DNA from 2 places in the Janthinobacterium sp. CG_23.3 genome. Region 1 is predicted to be linked to the other one. Evidence: predicted binding sites of a transcription regulator. Region 1 holds the regulator's gene; the other holds the start of a gene.

The links. Region 1 encodes sigma-54, which starts transcription at its own class of promoters, with help from an activator protein. Its sites were predicted from a motif close to TGGCANGNAANCTGCTTT; they were not measured.
Region 2: prpB (methylisocitrate lyase) is a predicted target of sigma-54. The motif match lies at 3,589-3,606, and genes of this name have one in related genera.

The regions. Positions count from the first base shown of each region.
Region 1 covers NZ_JBJXIB010000089.1:7,905-13,917, forward strand. Annotated here, with positions in the region: gene ACFDR9_RS19040 (SIS domain-containing protein) at 1-897, shown strand, start outside; gene ACFDR9_RS19045 (KdsC family phosphatase) at 897-1,427, shown strand; gene lptC (LPS export ABC transporter periplasmic protein LptC) at 1,461-2,057, shown strand; gene lptA (lipopolysaccharide transport periplasmic protein LptA) at 2,092-2,649, shown strand; gene lptB (LPS export ABC transporter ATP-binding protein) at 2,649-3,404, shown strand; gene ACFDR9_RS19065 (RNA polymerase factor sigma-54) at 3,410-4,879, shown strand; gene hpf (ribosome hibernation-promoting factor, HPF/YfiA family) at 4,952-5,305, shown strand; gene ACFDR9_RS19075 (enoyl-CoA hydratase/isomerase family protein) at 5,421-6,013, shown strand, end outside.
Region 2 covers NZ_JBJXIB010000021.1:21,949-27,961, forward strand. Annotated here, with positions in the region: gene ACFDR9_RS07810 (SOS response-associated peptidase) at 1-103, opposite strand, end outside; gene ACFDR9_RS07815 (C1 family peptidase) at 204-2,261, opposite strand; gene ACFDR9_RS07820 (DUF72 domain-containing protein) at 2,414-3,328, opposite strand; gene prpB (methylisocitrate lyase) at 3,656-4,543, shown strand; gene prpC (2-methylcitrate synthase) at 4,572-5,729, shown strand; gene acnD (Fe/S-dependent 2-methylisocitrate dehydratase AcnD) at 5,729-6,013, shown strand, end outside.

The DNA.
Region 1 (6,013 bases):
CTGGCCACCGACGACAGCGTCGGGCGCGCCGTCGCGCTGCTGCTGAACTGCGGCGGGCGGGTGGTCGTCTCCGGCATCGGCAAGTCCGGCCACGTCGGGCGCAAGATCGCCGCCACGCTGGCCTCGACCGGCACGCCGGCGATGTTCGTGCACCCGGCCGAGGCCGCCCACGGCGACCTCGGCATGGTGACCTCGCAGGACGCCTTCATCGCCATCTCGAACTCCGGCGAAACCGCCGAGCTGATGGCGATCGTGCCGATCGTCAAGCGCATGGGCGGCATCCTGATCGCCATGACCGGCAACCCCGGCTCCAGCCTGGCGCGGCTGGCCGACGTCCACCTCGACGTCTCGGTGGCCAAGGAAGCCTGCCCGCTGAACCTGGCGCCGACCGCCAGCACCACCGTCACGCTGGCGCTGGGCGACGCGCTGGCGGTGGCGCTGCTGGACCTGCGCGGCTTCAAGGAGGAGGATTTCGCCCGCTCGCACCCGGGCGGCGCGCTGGGCCGGCGCCTGCTGACCCACGTGCGCGACGTCATGCGCAGCGGCGCCGCCGTGCCGGCGGTGCCGGCGGCGGCCTCGCTGACCGAGGCGCTGCTGGAAATCACCCAAAAGGGCATGGGCATGACGGCCGTGGTCGACGCCGAACAGCGCCCGCTGGGCGTGTTTACCGACGGCGACCTGCGCCGCATGATCGAGAAGGTGCAGGACTTCACCAAGGTGGCGATCCGCGACGTGATGCACGCCAACCCGCACCGCATCGGGCCGGACCGGCTGGCCGTCGACGCGGTCGCCGTGATGGAGCGCTTCAGCATCAACCAGATGCTGGTGGTCGACGCCGACGGCAAGCTGGTCGGCGCGCTGCACATCCACGACCTGACCCGCGCGAAGGTGATCTGATGACGACCGAAGACACGCTGCGCCGCGCGGCCCGGGTGCGCCTGATGATTTTCGACGTCGACGGCGTGCTCACCGACGGCAGCCTGCACTACGGCGAGGACGGCGAATCGATGAAAACCTTCAACGTCCACGACGGCCTGGGCATCAAGCTGCTACAGGAATCCGGCGTACAGACGGCGATCATCAGCGCGCGCCGCTCGCCGATCGTGGCGCGCCGCGCCGCCGACCTGGGCATCGAGCACGTGCACCAGGGCGGCCACGACAAGCTGACGCCGTTTCGCGCCCTGCTGGACAGCACCGGCCTGACGGCCGAGCAGTGCGGCTTCATCGGCGACGACGTCGTCGACCTGCCGATCCTGGCGCGGGTCGGTTTCGCCGTCAGCGTACCCAACGGGCGCGACGACGTGCGCAACCGCGCCCACCACGTGACCCAGGCCGGCGGCGGCCGCGGCGCCGTGCGCGAGGTCTGCGAACTGCTGTTGCGCGCGCAGGGCAACTACGACAGCGTGCTAGCGCAGTTCCTCGTATGACGCGCCGCTCCCCCACCGCGACGGCGGCCCGTCATGCGTAAGCGCCAGCCCCACCCGCAGCGCTGGCGCACCGCGCTGACGCTGCTGGCCGGCGTCGTCTTTGCGCTCGGCAGCTTTTGGCTGCTGCAGGTGCTCAAGCAGCAGGGCCAGGACGGCGTCGTCGGGCAGCCGCGCAACGAGCCCGATTATTTCGTCGACAATTTCAGCGTCGTGCGCATGGGCGTGGACGGCAAGCCGGCCTACATCGTCTCCGGCGTCAAGCTGACCCACCGCCCGCTCGACGACTCGTCCGACATCGAGCGGCCGTACCTGCGCAAGCTGTCGCCGACGGCGCCGCCAATGGACGCGCGCGCGCTGCGCGGGCGCATCGACCAGGACAGCAGCCGGGTCCAGCTGAACGGCAGCGTCGTGGTCGACCGGCCCGCCGGCCCGGGCGCGGCCAGCATGAACTTGAAGACCGAGGCGTTGACGGTGTTCCCCGACGCCGACCGCATGGAAACCGACCAGCCGGTGGTGCTGTTGCAGGGCGCCAGCCGCATGAGCGGGGTCGGCATGCGCGCCAACAACGCCACCGGCCAGATCGAGGTCGCGCAGCAGTTGCGCATTACCATTCCGCCGCCGCCGCGCTGACGCGGCCGCCGCCCTTTTACCCAGGAGTACGCAAATGAAGAAAATTGTGTTGTTGGCGCTGTTGTGCGCCGCCTTTGCCGGCGCCGCCCGCGCCGAAAAAGCCGATTCCACCAAGGAAACCGTGATCACCGCCGAGCAGGGCGTCGCCGACGAGGTCAAGCAAACCCGTACGCTGACCGGCAACGTCGTGCTGGTCAAGGGCACGCTGACGATGAAGGCCGGGCGCGCGCTGATCCTGGTCGACCCGCAGGGCTACCAGTTCGCCACCTTCTGGGCCGCGCCGGGCAAGCTGGCGACGTTCCGCCAGAAGCGCGACGGCGAGGGCGACCTGTGGGTCGAGGGCGAGGCCGAGCGCGTCGAATACGACGACAAGACCGAAATGGTCAAGCTGTTCTCGAAGGCCAAGCTGACCCGCCTCGAGGGCAGCAAGAAGACCGACGAGGCCGAGGGTCCGTTCATTTCCTACGACAGCCGCAAGGAGTTGTTCGCCATGGAAAACACCGCCAGCGGCGAAAGCAAGCCGGGCGGCGGCAGCGTGCGCATGGTGATCCAGCCGACCAAGAGCGCCGCCGCGGCGCAGGAGAAGAAGTGATGGAAGCGATCCACGGCGCCAGCACGCTGGTGGTGCGCGGCCTGCAAAAAAGCTACGGCAAGCGCCAGGTGGTGCACGACGTCTCGCTGCAGGTCGAGTGCGGCGAGGTGGTCGGCCTGCTGGGCCCCAACGGCGCCGGCAAGACCACCTCGTTCTACATGATCGTCGGCCTGGTGCCGTCGGACGCCGGCAGCATCGACATCAGCGGCGTCGACATCTCGCGCCTGCCGATCCACCGGCGCGCCCAGCTCGGCCTGTCCTACCTGCCGCAGGAGGCGTCGGTGTTTCGCAAGCTGACGGTGGAGGACAACATCCGCGCGGTGCTGGAAATCCAAAGCGTCGACGGGCGCGCGCTGAAAAAAGCCGAAATCGAGGCCAGGCTCGACACCCTGCTGGCCGACCTGCAAATCGAGAAGCTGCGCGAGAACCAGGCGCTGTCGCTGTCGGGCGGCGAGCGGCGCCGCGTCGAGATCGCGCGCGCGCTGGCCACCAACCCGCGCTTCGTGCTGCTCGACGAACCCTTCGCCGGGGTCGACCCGATCGCCGTCATCGAAATCCAGCGCATCGTGCGCTTCCTCAAGGAGCGCGGCATCGGCGTGCTGATCACCGACCACAACGTGCGCGAAACGCTGGGCATCTGCGACCGCGCCTACATCATCAACCAGGGCTCGGTGCTGGCCTCGGGCCGGCCCGACGACATCATCGCCAACGAATCGGTGCGGCGGGTCTACCTGGGTGAACATTTCCGCATGTAAATCCGATGAAACAATCCCTGCAACTGCGCACCTCGCAGCACCTGGCGCTGACCCCGCAACTGCAGCAGTCGATCCGGCTGCTGCAGCTATCGACGCTGGAGCTGCACCAGGAGCTTGAGCAGTTGCTGGGCGAGAACCCCCTGCTGGAACGCCTCGACGACCCGCTCGACCGCTCGCTGCGGCTGCTGGCGGACGGCGCGCTGAGCCCGACCGGCGCGCCGCCACAGGACGGCGCGGCGGCGCCGGGGCAAGATAGCGCGCCGGCGGCCGACGCCGAACCCGCGTACGACGGCGCCGAGCACGCCGCCGCCGACAACGGCGACAGCGACTGGAGCGAGATCGGCCGCGGCAAGGCGCCCGACGACGAGGATTCCCGGCCGCAGCTCGAAGCGAGCCAGCGCACGCTGCGCGAACACCTGATGGAGCAAATGCGCGTCACCGTGCAGCCGCTGCGCGACCGCGCGCTGGTCGAGTTGATCATCGACGCGCTCGACGACAACGGCTACCTCGAGGAGCCGCTCGACGAGATCCTGGCGCGCCTGCCGGCCGAGCTGGACGTCGGGGCCGACGAGATGCGCACCGCGCTGGCGCTGCTGCAAAGCTTCGACCCGGCCGGCGTCGGCGCGCGCAACGCCTCCGAATGCCTGGCGCTGCAAATCAAACGCCTGCCGCGGATCGCCATGGTGACGCGGCGCATGGCGCTGCTGATCGTCGAGCGGCACCTGACCTGGTTCGCCCAGCGCGACTTCAACAAGTTGAAAAAGGCCCTGCTGTGCGACGACGAGGACTTGCGCGAGGCGCAGACGGTGATCCGCCAGTGCAACCCGCACCCGGGCGCGGTGTTCGCCGCCGACGTCTCCGACTACGTGGTGCCGGACGTCGTCGTCAAGCGCGCGCGCAACGGCTGGCACGTCAGCCTGAACCACGAGGTCATGCCGCGCCTGCGCGTCAACGCCATGTACGCCAACCTGCTCAAGCAGGGCAAGGGCGAGGGGGCGATGGGCGCCCAGTTGCAGGAGGCCAAGTGGCTGATCAAGAATATGCGCCAGCGCTTCGACACCATCCTGCGCGTGGCCCAGGCCATTGTTGAGAGGCAGAAAAATTTCTTCTCGCACGGGGCGGTGGCGATGAGACCCCTTGTGCTCCGTGAAATAGCTGATACACTGGGTTTACACGAGAGTACTATTTCTCGGGTAACAACTCAGAAGTATATGCTGACCCCGCATGGCATGTTTGAGTTGAAATATTTCTTTGGTAGCCATGTCGCCACCGAAGCGGGGGGAGAGGCATCATCGACGGCGATACGGGCGCTTATTGTGCAATTGACAGGAGCTGAAGACCCGAAAAATCCTTTATCCGACAGTAAGATTGCGGACATGCTGGGAGAACAAGGCATGGTGATTGCGCGACGCACTGTTGCCAAATACCGGGAAGCGCTGAAGATCCCGCCAGTCAGTCTGCGAAAATCGTTGTAGTTTTACTTTGGTTCCTCTGCGCGCCAGAAGACCGGCGAAGGCACGAACCCGACATCATCTTTAGGAGTGTGTATGAATCTCACTATCAGCGGACATCATCTCGAAGTGACACCGGCCATCCGTGAATACGTACAAACCAAACTGGAGCGCGTGCAACGCCATTTCGATCAAGTCATTGATATTGCTGTCATTCTGACCGTAGACAATCTGAAAGAAAAAGATAAACGGCAAAAGGCCGAAATCAACCTGCGCATGTCCGGCAAGACCGTGTACGTGGAAAGCCTGTCGCAAGACCTGTACGCCGCCATCGACACCCTGATCGACAAACTGGACCGCCAGGTCATGAAGTACAAAACCAAAGTGCAAGAGCACGGTCACGAGGCGATCAAGCATCTGCCCGACACCTACGAAGCCGCCGCCGTCTAATCCGGCCCCCGCTTCCCACCCCGACTAAGGGCGCGTCTCGCGCCCTTTTTTGCGCCCGCGCCCGCGCCGCCGGTGCGCTAGTATACGTTCCTCTCCACCTGCCATCGACCCTGCCATGAGCGAATTCGTCCACACCTCCGTCCAGCACCGCACCGCGTGCATCGTCCTCGACCGCCCCAAGGCGCTGAACTCGCTGTCGCTGGCGATGGTGCGCCAGCTCGCCGCGGCCCTGCTGGCCTGGCGCGACGACGCCGGCGTCGACGCCGTGGTCATCAAGAGCAGCAGCGAGAAGGCCTTCTGCGCCGGCGGCGACATCCGTTTTTTCTACGACGCCGGGCGCGCCACGCCGCTGGCCGGCAGCGCCCTGCTGGAGGACTTCTTCAGCGAGGAATACGCGCTCAACCACCTGATCCACTTTTATCCGAAGCCCTACGTAGCCCTGCTCGACGGCGTGGTAATGGGCGGCGGCATGGGCGTGGCCCAGGCCGGCCCGGCCAGCCGCGTGCGGGTGGTAAGCGAGCGCACCAAGATGGCCATGCCGGAGGTGAACATCGGCCTGTTCCCCGACGTCGGCGGCAGCTATTTCCTGTCGCGCGCGCCGGACCGGCTGGGCCTCTACCTGAGCTTGACCGGGCTGACGATAGGCGCGGCCGACGCGCTGCACGCCGGCCTGGCCGACCACTTCGTGCCGCAGGCCCAGATGGCGGC
Region 2 (6,013 bases), on a different contig from region 1:
CGTTGTAGCTGGGCGCGGCCGCGCTGTCGAACAGCGCGTCGGTCCAACCGAAGGCGCTCACGTGGCTGGCGGCGGTCTGGTTCTGGTCGAATCGTCCGCACATATGCTCTGTCCTCTTTTGTCTAATGTCGCTTAGTGCCTATGCCGCGAACGCAGAAAACCCACGGGTCGGATTGGCGGTACGCGTAATCCGACGAAAATCCTTAACTTGGCGCCTTGGTCGCCAGGTCGATCTGGTGGCGCAGGCGCGCCCGCGCGGTGGCCGTCGGTTCGGCCAGCGCCGCCGGCGCCTCGCGCTGGCTGCTGCCGGTGATGCGCGCGATGGTCGCCTTCAGCGACGCCACGTCGTCGTCGAAGTCGCCGTGGCGGGCGGCTTGGGCGGCGTCGGCGTGGCCGGGCGTGTGCGTGTTCGGCGAGCGCACCCAGTCGGCCGCGCCGGCGGCGAACAGCTTGGCCAGCGCGGCGTCCTGGCGGATGAACTTTTCCATGCCCAGCAGCGGTTCGCCGTCCGGGTGCGACAGCGGTTTGCGGTAAATGGTTTCAAACGCGTTCGACACCAGGTACAGCAGCGACTTGTTGTAGATCCGGGCGCAGTTGTCGTCCTGCTCGGCGCGGTCGGTCAGCGTGAACAGGGCGAATTTTTTCACGCTCTTGTCCTTGATCGCCGGCAGATAGGTCTGGTGGAACAGCTCCATGGTGCAGGCCGGCGCCCACAGCGTGCAACTGGCCACGCTCAAGCCCAGGCCGGCGCTGCGGCTCCTGGCCAGCGGCCCGCCCTTGAAGGCGCCCCTGGTGCACAGGTATTGCAGCAGCGCCGCGTGGAAGATGCCGCCGGCGCTGTGGCCGACCAGGTGGATTTCAACGTCGGCGTCGGCGCCGACCAGGCGGGCGATCTCGTCGGCGACGATGCGCGCGCCGCCGGTCGGCGAACTGGTCGCCAACAGCGCGTTTTCCTTGATTTCGCTCCACTGGGCCTTGCCGGTGAAGACCCGCCCGACCGGTTCGAGCAGGTCGTCGAGGCGATCGAGCATGAAGTCCTTGGCGCTGTCGAGCGCGCCGTCGGGGCGGCGCCGGCGCAGCGCGTCGCTCAGCATATTGGCCAGCGTGGTCCAGTAGTCGGTGCGCCAGATAAAGGCCAGCGGGTAGCATTCGGCGTCGAGCATGGCCTTGCGGTATTCGGCGAGGTGCTGCAGCGCCGCGTCCTGGCCGGTCAGGCCGCCGTGGGCGTACAGCACCAGGCGTTTCTTTTTCCAGCCGGCGGTGATGCGCGGGAAATCCTGCTGCAGAATCTGGCGCATCATCGCGGCCGAGGTGGCGATCTCGCCGTGCTCGTTGAGCTGGCCGTCGTTCTTGATGGCGACCACGTGCGGCCGGATTTCGCTGTACAGGAAGGACTTGGCGCGCACCGCGCCGACCGCCGCCAGGCCGTCCCGCGGCAGGCCGCTCGGCAGCAGCACCGGCACGCCCAGCCGGGCCACCCAGACGTCGCTGCCGTTTTGCAGCCAGTCGGCGTAGGAGATGCGCCCGAAGCCTTGCCGGCCCCAGTCCGGCCCCCAGGAATTTTGGATCCAGAAGCCGTGCTCGTCGTAGGCGACGATGGCGAAGGCGTGGCCGCCGATCATCACCGGGTCGTGCTCGATGAGGCCGTCGGCCTGGACCTGCTGCCAGCCCTTGTGCACGCTGGCGCTGGCGTACAGCACGCCCACCTCGGTGATGGCGGCGTGCATGTCGACCAGGTTTTTATGGTTCACGCGCCGGTAGGCGCCGAGCGGGCGCGCGGCGGCGTCGCGCACGACGGCGTCGCTGAGCACGCCGATTTGCTTGCCGGGGGCGCGGCTCCACAAGGGTTCGGCGCAGACGCCGTGCTTGTACCAGCCCTTGATCGCTCCGCGGCAGCTCGAACCCTCGTAGTCGACGCCGGCCCACTCGTCGTAGCGGCGCGCCATGTCGTAGAACATCTGCGGGCTGACCGCGCCGAGGTCGGCGCTGTCGCGCCGCGTGCACAGCAGGTAGTGCGCCACCGTCGCCAGGCCGAAGCCGGTGCAGGCGCCTTCGCTGCCTTGGTCGAGGATGGGTACCAGCGCGCGCTGGTACTGCTCCAGTTCGCGCCGCAACGGTACCTCGACCAGCGTGGCGACGTACATGATGTCGCGGAAATCGATCGAGTCGGCGCGCGTGACCAGCTTGCGCGGCTTGCCGGCGGCGTGGATGCGCGGCGCGTCGGCCTCGGCGGCGGTTTTTTTCGGAGCGGCTGTTGGCATTGGCATCCTTTAATCGGTGGGGTGCTGCAAATAGTAATTTGAAAAGGTATTTTAGCAACACTTCGCCGGGGCGCGGGCCGAGTGTTGGCTGGCCGCTACTTGAAAGCAATTTATCGCGCGTTCCACATCTTTTTTCTTGCACAAGTCAGCTTCTAGAAATCGTCCAGTGATCGCGCCGCTGTTGCTGGCATCACATCAAGTTGAATCAATTTCTCTATCAAGCGCGCGGCGTCGAACGGTGCCTTGACCTTGACGTCATTGTCGAAGTAACAGTAGATGTCGCGGCTGGCGCGCTTGGGCGGCTTGGCGTCGGCGATCTTGCGCGCGTCCGCCGGCTCGGCGCCTTTGCTCCAGGCGGCGATACGGGCGGCCCAGCGCTCCAAGGCCTCGTCCGTGTAGCCGCTGGCGTACAGTTCCTTGTCGCCGTGCAGGCGCAGATACATGAAGTCCGCCGTAACGTCTTCGCAGTAGGGCCACTTGCCGGCCGTGTCGGCGACCACCAGCGCCACGCGGTATTTGCGCAGCAGAGCGATGAAGGAGGCGTCTTCAAAGCTGGCGTGGCGAATTTCCATGGCGTGGCGCAGCGGGCGTTTCTGGTCGATGCTCAGCTCGCTGCGTTCGCGCATGCGCGGCTCGCAACGCCGCGCCAGTTCCAGCGCCTGTTCGCTGTCGTGCGGCAGCAGGCTGAAAAACTCTTCGACCAGTGCCGCGTCGTAGCGAAAGCTGGGCGGGAACTGCCACAGGAAGGGTCCCAGCTTGCCGCGCAGATTGAATACGCCGGAGGCGAACACGTTGGCCAGAGGGCTGTCGATGTCGCGCAGGCGCTTGACGTGCGTGATAAAACGGTTGCCCTTGTGGCTGAAGACGAAACCCGGCGGCGTCGCCGCGTACCAGGCGGCGTAGCTCTGCGGCCGCTGCAGCGCGTAGAACGAGCCGTTCAGTTCGATACTGGGCAGCGCGCGCGACGCGTATTCCAGTTCGCGCGCCTGGGCCAGCCCGGCAGGGTAGAACGCGCCGCGCCACGGCGGGTAGCGCCAGCCGGAGATGCCGATGTAGATGTTTGCCATGTCGACTCCGTTTTGAGGGTGGGAGAGCATATAACCAAGGGCAAGAGCTGGGGTGGCGCCGCTGTTTACTGTGTGGGCCGCGTTCCATTCGTGGTGCATACGGCGTTGCGTCGTTTCAAGGTGAAACAAAATATGGAACGTTACAGTAAAATAGGATGCCCGGTCAGAATTCGGCCATTTTTCCTCTTCCAATGTTAACCCGTTGATTATGCGGCCGATTTGTTCAGAAACGGCGCGCGGTACGGGCCGCGCGGCCTCCTTGGCACGGTGCTTGCAATACCATACTCAATACCTATCAACGCAACCATGCAAGCAAAGGATGAACACATGAGCCAATACTCCGCAGGCGCCGCCTTTCGCAAGGCAGTACAAGAGGAATCCCCATTGCAGGTGGTCGGCGCAATCAACGCCAACCACGCTTTGCTGGCCAAGCGCGCCGGCTTCAAGGCCATCTATTTGTCGGGCGGCGGCGTCGCCGCCGGCTCGCTCGGCCTGCCGGACCTGGGCATTTCCAGCCTGGACGACGTGCTCACCGACGTGCGCCGCATTACCGACGTGTGCGACCTGCCGCTGCTGGTCGACGCCGACACCGGCTTCGGCTCGTCGGCCTTCAACGTCGCCCGCACCGTCAAGTCGATGATCAAGTTCGGCGCCGCCGCCATGCACATCGAAGACCAGGTCGGCGCCAAGCGCTGCGGCCACCGTCCGGGCAAGGAGATCGTCAGCAAGCAGGAAATGGTCGACCGCATCAAGGCCGCCGTCGACGCCCGCACCGACGAGAACTTCGTCATCATGGCGCGCACCGACGCGCTGGCCGTCGAGGGCCTGGAAGCGGCGCTGGAGCGCGCCATCGCCTGCGTCGAAGCCGGCGCCGACATGATCTTCCCCGAGGCGATCACCGACCTGGCCATGTATTCGCAGTTCGCCAAAGCCGTCAAGGTGCCGGTGCTGGCCAATATCACCGAGTTCGGCGCGACCCCGCTGTTTACCACCGATGAGCTGAAGGGGGCCGACGTCGGCTTGGTGTTGTACCCGCTGTCGGCCTTCCGCGCGATGAACAAGGCGGCCGAGAACGTCTATACGGCGATCCGCCGCGACGGCACCCAGCAGAACGTGGTCGACACCATGCAGACGCGCATGGAACTGTACGAACGCATCGACTATCACACCTTCGAGCAAAAGCTCGACGCGCTGTTCGCCGCGCAGAAGAAGTAATCAACACGATAAACATCTGGAGAGCATCATGAGTGGACAACAAGCAGCAGCACCCTTCAAGCCAAAAAAATCCGTCGCGCTGTCGGGCGTGACCGCCGGTAACACCGCGCTGTGCTCGGTCGGCAAGACCGGCAACGATTTGCACTACCGCGGCTACGACATCCTGGACGTCGCCACCACCTGCGAGTTCGAGGAAGTCGCCTACCTGCTGGTGCACGGCAAGCTGCCCGGCGTCGCCGAACTGGCCGGCTACAAGGCCAAGCTGAAGTCGCTGCGCGGCTTGCCGCTGTCGGTCAAGGCGGCGCTGGAGGCGCTGCCCGCCGCCTCGCACCCGATGGACGTGATGCGCACCGGCGTGTCGGTTCTGGGCTGCGCGCTGCCGGAAAAGGACGACCACAACGCGCCGGGCGCGCGCGACATCGCCGACCGTCTGATGGCTTCGTTCGGCTCGATGCTGCTGTACTGGTACCACTTCAGCCACAACGGCAAGCGCATCGACGTCGAGACCGACGACGAGTCGATCGGCGGCCATTTCCTGCACCTGCTGCACGGCGTCAAACCGTCCAAATCCTGGGAAAAGGCGATGCACACCTCGCTGATCCTGTACGCCGAGCACGAGTTCAACGCCTCCACCTTCACCGGCCGCGTCATCGCCGGCACGGGTTCGGACATCCACTCGGCCATCACCGGCGCCATCGGCGCGCTGCGCGGACCGAAGCACGGCGGCGCCAACGAGGCGGCGTTTGAAATCCAGAAGCGCTACGAGAACGCCGACGAGGCCGAAGCCGACATCCGCGAGCGCGTCGCCAACAAGGAAGTGGTGATCGGCTTCGGCCACCCGGTCTACACGATCTCCGACCCGCGCAACGTGGTTATCAAGGAAGTGGCGCGCGAGCTGTCGCGGGAAGCCGGTTCGACGAAGATGTTCGACATCGCCGAGCGTCTCGAAACCGTCATGTGGGACGTCAAGAAGATGTTCCCGAACCTGGACTGGTTCTCGGCCGTGTCCTACCACATGATGGGCGTGCCGACGGCGATGTTCACGCCGCTGTTCGTGATCTCGCGCACCTCCGGCTGGGCCGCCCACATCGTCGAGCAGCGCATCGACAACAAGATCATCCGCCCGAGCGCCAACTACGTCGGCCCGGAAGAGCTGGCGTTCGTACCGATCCAGGAGCGTCCATGATGAACACCCTGCACCGCAAAGCCCTGCCCGGCACCAAGCTCGATTACTTCGACACGCGCGCCGCCGTCGACGCGATCGCGCCCGGCGCCTACGACAAGCTGCCCTACACCTCGCGCGTGCTGGCCGAAAACCTGGTGCGGCGCTGCTCGCCGGAGACGCTGAACGCGTCGCTGTCGCAGTTCATCGAACGCCGCCGCGACCTCGACTTCCCGTGGTTCCCGGCCCGCGTGGTCTGCCACGACATCCTCGGCCAGACCGCGCTGGTCGACCTGGCCGGCCTGCGC